DNA from 2 places in the Anaerosinus gibii genome. Region 2 is predicted to be linked to the other one. Evidence: predicted binding sites of a transcription regulator. Region 2 holds the regulator's gene; the other holds the start of a gene.
The links. Region 2 encodes HrcA, which represses chaperone genes, less so after heat shock. Its sites were predicted from a motif close to TGTTAGCACTCNNNNNNNNNGAGTGCTAACA; they were not measured.
Positions count from the first base shown of each region.

Region 1: the regulator HrcA is predicted to act here: its motif matches at 1,523-1,553, upstream of groES (co-chaperone GroES).

Region 1 is NZ_CP120678.1:887,067-890,507, forward strand. It holds gene P3F81_RS04150 (histidine kinase N-terminal domain-containing protein) at 1-645, shown strand, start outside; gene P3F81_RS04155 (ANTAR domain-containing response regulator) at 646-1,230, shown strand; gene groES (co-chaperone GroES) at 1,596-1,880, shown strand; gene groL (chaperonin GroEL) at 1,927-3,441, shown strand, end outside.
Region 2 is NZ_CP120678.1:1,569,585-1,573,025, forward strand. It holds gene P3F81_RS07560 (TCP-1/cpn60 chaperonin family protein) at 1-1,544, opposite strand, end outside; gene hrcA (heat-inducible transcriptional repressor HrcA) at 1,618-2,649, opposite strand; gene hemW (radical SAM family heme chaperone HemW) at 2,754-3,441, opposite strand, start outside.

The sequences.
Region 1 (3,441 bases), 680 kb from region 2:
TTAAAAAAGAAAGAAAAAGAATTAATTATAAAATCTGCGGTTATTCAAGAAATTCATCATCGTGTAAAAAATAATTTGCAAACGATAGCTAGTTTATTGAGATTGCAATCAAGAAGGACAAATTCACCGGAAGTAAAGGCTGCCTTGAAAGAAAGTGTGAATCGTATTTTGAGCATTTCTGTTGTCCATGAATTTCTATCTCAGCAAGATGCTGAAATTATTGATGTAGTTGAAGTAGCAAAAAATATTCTTGATTTAGTTATGCAGAATATGCTCGAACCGGACTTTAAGCTCGAAACAAAATTTAAAGGGGAAACGATTATTTTACCATCTGAACATGCTAGTAGTTTAGCGCTAGTAATGAATGAACTTATACAGAACTCTATTGAGCATGGATTTATTGGTTGTAATGAAGGTGTTATTGGACTTAATATTGTCAGAGAAAGCGATAATTATCTTATTGACTTATATGATAATGGGACAGGATTGCCGGAAACCTTTCAAAAACATGCATCAAAAAGTTTAGGACTGCAAATTGTCCGCACATTAATTGAAGATGACTTAGGTGGGACATTTGAACTTTACAGTGATAAAGGAACACATGCGCGCATAAATATTCCAAGAAAAATGGGAGGGGGCAGGTAAATGGAGAGTTTACGAATTGTAATTGCCGATAATGAATCTATTATTCGCATGGATTTAAAAGAAATTCTTGAGGAAGCTGGACATGAGGTTATTGGAGAGGCTACAGACGGGATAAAAGCGATTGATCTTACTCGTAAATATAAACCGGATTTAATTATTATGGATATAAAAATGCCAGAGATGGATGGAATTACAGCGGCGAAAACGATCGCAAATGAAAAACTTGCACCCGTACTCTTACTTACGGCTTTTAGCCAAAAAGAAATTGTTGATCGTGCCAAAGATTCGGGTGTTTTAGCATATCTAGTGAAACCAGTAAAAGAAAGTAATCTTTTTCCGGCGATGGAGATTGCAATTTCAAGATTTCGTGAAATTGCTCAATTAGAGCAAGAATTAGATGATGTTAAAAACTCTTTAGAGATGCGAAAGCTGCTTGATCGTGCAAAAGGCATACTAATGGATGCGTATGGAATTAATGAAAGTGAGGCATATAGAAGAATTCAGCAATATAGTATGGCGAAAAGAAAAACGATTAAGGAAGTAGCAAAATCAATTATAGATTCAGTTTTGAAAAAAAATAGATAGTTTTATTCTTAATAAAAAATTGGAGATGGAACTTTTTAAAAATAAATGTGCTGAAATAATTTCATTGTAATTTTTATATGTATAAATAAGGAGAAAATATCATATAATTTTAGTATGGGTTCTATTCTATTAGGGATTTGGGGTAAAAATTAGCATGAGGAAGTAAAATGGAGAAATTCTAAAAGAATAATAGATTTTTATTACTTTTTGAAAAATTTTTTTTTATAAAAAGTCTAAAATTTTGTTTATTGCTATTGATTTTTGGCAATGAATTATATATTATGAATTATGTAATTAGCACTCACATATAAAGAGTGCTAACAAAATAATAATAATTTTATTAAAATAAAGGGAGGCAAACCAACATGATTAAGCCATTAGGCGACAGAGTTGTTATCGAAGTTGTAGCAGGAGATATGAAAACTGCAAGTGGTATCGTATTGCCTGATAGTGCAAAAGAAAAACCACAAGAAGGTAAAGTATTAGCTGTTGGTACTGGTAAAGTATTAGATAATGGTCAACGTGTAGCATTAGATGTTAAAGTTGGCGATAAAGTTATCTTCTCTAAATATGCTGGAACAGAAGTGAAAGCACAAGGACAAGATTATTTAATCGTTAGCGAAAGAGACATTTTAGCTATTGTTGAATAATTTCTTTTTATTTACTATTTAAATATTTATAGGAGGCAAATACATAATGGCAAAACAAATTTTGTTTGATGAAGAAGCTCGCCGTGCATTGGAAAAAGGTGTAGATGCTTTAGCCAATGCGGTAAAAGTAACTTTAGGACCTAAAGGTCGTAACGTTGTACTGGACAAAAAGTTTGGTGCTCCAACAATTACAAATGATGGTGTTACGATTGCTCGTGATATCGAATTAGAAGACCCATTTGAAAACATGGGTGCACAATTAGTGAAAGAAGTTGCAACAAAAACAAATGATGTTGCTGGTGATGGTACAACAACTGCAACTTTACTTGCACAAGCAATGATTCATGAGGGTATGCGTAATGTTGCTGCTGGTGCTAATCCGATGATTATCAGAAAAGGTATCGAAAAAGCAGTAACTGCATTAGTTGGTGAAATCAAAAATAATGCACATAAAGTAGAAGGTAAAGATGCGATTGCTCAAGTTGCTTCTATTTCAGCTGCCGATGATGAAATTGGTAAATTAATTGCTGAAGCTATGGAAAAAGTGGGTAAAGACGGTGTTATCACTGTTGAAGAGTCCAAAGGTATGGGCACTAGCCTTTCCGTAGTAGAAGGTATGCAATTTGATCGTGGATATATTTCTCCATACATGGTAACAGATACTGATAAAATGGAAGCTGTATTCAATGATCCATATATCTTAATTACAGATCGTAAAATTTCTGCAATTGCTGATATCTTACCTGTACTTGAAAAAGTTGTACAACAAGGTAAAGAATTAGTAATTATTGCTGAGGATGTTGAAGGCGAAGCTCTTGCAACATTAGTTGTAAACAAACTTCGTGGTACATTTAAAGCTTTAGCAGTGAAAGCACCTGGTTTCGGTGATCGCCGTAAAGCTATGCTTGAAGATTTAGCTGTTTTAACTGGTGCAAGTGTAATTACAGAAGAATTAGGACGTAAATTAGACAGTGTAGAGCTTGAAGATCTAGGTCGCGCTCGTCAAGTACGTGCGAATAAAGAAGAAACTACTGTAGTTGATGGTGCTGGTGATGCTAGTCAAATCAAAGCGCGTGTAGAGCAAATCAAAGTTCAAATCCAAGATACTACTTCTGATTTTGATAGAGAAAAACTTCAAGAACGTCTTGCTAAATTAGCTGGCGGTGTAGCTGTTATCGAAGTTGGTGCAGCTACCGAAGTAGAATTAAAAGAAAAGAAACTTCGTATTGAAGATGCATTAAATGCAACTCGTGCTGCAGTTGAAGAAGGTATTGTAGCTGGTGGTGGTACTACATTTATCGATATTCTTCCTGTACTTGACACAATTGAAGTAACTGGCGATGTAAAAACTGGTGTATTAATTGTAAAACGTGCAATTGAAGAACCTGTTCGCCAAATTGCAAACAATGCAGGTCTTGAAGGCTCTGTTGTCGTTGAAAACGTGAAAAAATCTGGTAAAGGCATTGGATTCAATGCTTTAACTGAAGAATATATCGATATGATTGCTGCTGGTATCGTAGATCCAGCGAAAGTAACTCGTTCAGCACTTCAAAATGCTGCT
Region 2 (3,441 bases):
TCTCCCTGACCTTTGCATTTCTTTTTTCTTATAATCGTGCCTATTCTTAAAATTGAAATTGCAATTTCACCAGCACTCTTTATAGCATAGTATTTTACTAATGCTGGATCAACTATTCCCTTGGAAATCATATCAGTAATCTTACCATTATCACAATCAACTCCCAATGCTCCATTTTGTTTGTCAAATTGAGCACCGATGACTTCCTCCACTTTTTCTAATGGATGATATCCAGCATTTTTTATTATTTGAGACAATGGAGCCTTTAACGCTTGCACAACGCATTCAACTCCATAGTCAATCATCCCTGCAAATTCCTTTTTACGGCTTTTTAAGTTGCGTGCTAACATAATTTCAGCAGCACCGCCCCCCGCAACATATCCACCTTTTACAGCAGCCTGAACACTTGAAGCAGCATCTTTCGCAATTCGCTCTTTTTCACCAGCAATTTGTTTCGTCGCTGCACCAACTAATATTGCCGCTGTCGGTATTCCTTTGCCGCCAAGAACGCGAACTTGCTGTAATTTTTCATCTTCAATTACAGATTCGGCATAACCTAAATATTTTTCTAACTCACTGAGTGATTTTTTTAACCCAGTTCTTTTTAGCTTGCGGGCACCAACATGCTCTGCTACCCGATTTAGGATTTCGTTTTCCACACGTCTTAATATCATAACGCCTGCATCTGTTAAAACTTCTTCAGCATCAGAATTTACTCCACGGTCAACTAAAACGAATTTAACACCTAAATCAATAATTTTTTGTAAATTCTCTTTAAATTCAGCTTGCTGTTTCATGTATTGCTGAAATCCACTTTCAGTTCCCAAAGCTTCACTGCTCATTGTTTCAATCTCTAAAGCATCATCAATCACTAAAATCTTAACCGATTCTAATGTATGCGGCATCTCAGTATTCATTCGCTTTTGATGAATCAATACACCACCAAAAACTTCATTTTCTACACCATTTTGTGAATACACGATATCTGACAGTTTAAACTTTGCATCACAAAGCTTATCTTTTCCTATAAGCTTTGCCGCTTTTATGACCATATCCGCAACATCATTATATTTGCGCCCAGCAATTATAGCAATATTGTATAAATATGGATCATCTAAGGAGACCACTTTATGACTACAGCTTTCTATTAACTCTAAGGATGATTGAATTCCATAGGCAATTCCATCAATTAATTTGGCTACAGGAACACCCCGAATAACTTTATCTAAGCCTTCTGAAACTAAACTGCTTGCAACAATCGTCGCTGTCGTCGTTCCATCGCCAACTTTCTCCTGCTGATTTTTAGCGATAGCAATCATCATTTGCGCGGCTGGATGATCTACTTCCATTTGCTCTAAAATCGTCACGCCATCATTCGTAACGATTACACCACCATCACGATCCACAAGCATTGTATCAAGTCCTTTAGGACCAATTGTGCCCTCTACTGCACTTTTTACAGCCCGAATTGCACTTACATTAGTCGTCAATGCCGCTAGTTTGTCTTCAACTTCAGCACTGCTTTCCGCTTGCTTCAACGCCATTAATTATAACCTCCAAAATCATCAGAGTTTCATCATTTCTACACTAGAAATTATTATGTACTATAGGCAATGCCTATAGTTTGTATTGTGTTAATATCTTTTCTAAATTGTTGTGCATAAATTCTAATAGTGACATTACTTTGCCATATTCCATCCTCGTTGGTCCAAGAACAGCAATCGAGCCAATGACTTGCCCCTCTAATTTATACGTTGCACGAATGATGCTACAATCCTTAATTCCACTATACTTATTCTCTTGACCAATTGTCACGATAATCCCCTGCTCATTTTCATGAGAGTTTAATAAATCGCATAAGAGCTGCTCCTCTTCAAGCATATTAAGAAGATTTTGCATTTTTTCGACATCACGAAACTCTGGCTGGTTTATTAACTGTGTAGTTCCGCCCATATAAAGGCGTTCCTTTTTTTCAACTGTCAGCGCACGAGCAATCATATCAATCGCACACTCAAATAAATCAGTATCAGCCATAACTTCCGCTTTAATTTTTCTTAATACGGATGGCTTAATAGATTCCAATGAACGACCTGCTAAATGTTTGTTAATAACACCAGCAATCAATTGTAAATCTTCTACTGCCGCACCTTTCGGTATCGTCATCAATTTATTTTCAACGAAACCAGCATCAGTCATAATAACAACAATCACACGTTTTTCATCAAGTGGTAAAAATTGCAGATACCTAAAATTTGCCTGTGATAACTGTGGCGCTAAAACTAAAGAAATATTTTTTGTCAGCCTTGATATAATCTTAGCTGTTTCTTGAAATACTTCTTCAGCACGCTTGGCTTTTGCCTTATACCAGTTACTGATTAAATTCATTTCATTTTCTGTAATAGCCTCAGGAGCTAACAAGTCATCAACATAGAGCCGATACCCTTTTACCGAAGGAATACGCCCAGACGACGTATGAAGCTGTTCCAGATAACCAAGCAATTCTAAATCAGCCATTTCATTGCGAATTGTCGCCGAACTTACCCCCAAGTCATATTTACGGGCAATCGTTCTTGATCCAATAGGCTCTGCGGTGGAAATATAGTCATTAATAATCGCACGAAGAATTTTCTGCTTTCGTTCATCAAGCATCTTCCCACCTCCTATTGTTAGCACTCTACACCAGTGAGTGCTAATGTCTAATTAGAAAATACCACTCATTCATACGATTGTCAAGGCGTTATTATTTATTTTCTTTAGGAATCTAATAAAAATTCACAAAAAACCTGGTTACCATATTTCATTCCTAAGGAAGTTAAAAAAATTTGTCCATTCAATTCGGATAGTAATTTTTTTCTTTTTAAATTTTCAATAGTATCTCCATACAAATCTTTTAATTCATATCCAAAGGTATCCATAAATTCTCGGCAACTAATTCCCGTTTTTTTTCTTAACCCTAAAAAACAAAACTCTTCCACTTTATCTTTATGACTAAGAAGTTCTTCGTGCGCCACTGCATTACGTTCCCATTTTATTTTTTGTATATATTTTTCAACCTGCTGTTCATTATAAAACCTTTTATTTTGAAAACAAGAATGTGCTGCTGCTCCCAGTCCTATATACGGCAAACACTGCCAATATTTCAAATTATGACGACTTTCAAAACCAGCTTTTGCAAAGTTAGAAATTTCGTAGCGCTCAAATCCAAATTCCGGCAACTGCTTCATTACAAATTCATACATTTTATCTTCCAATGTTTCATCTGGCAAAAAAAGTTTATTTTGTTCTTCTAATTTTGCAAAGACTGTTCCCTCTTCCACTTTTAACCCATACACAGAAATATGCTGAATTGGCAACTTTATAGCCTCTCTAACACTGTATTCCACCTCATCCAGCGTTTGCTTCGGCAACCCATACATCAAGTCTAAACTAATATTTTTAAAT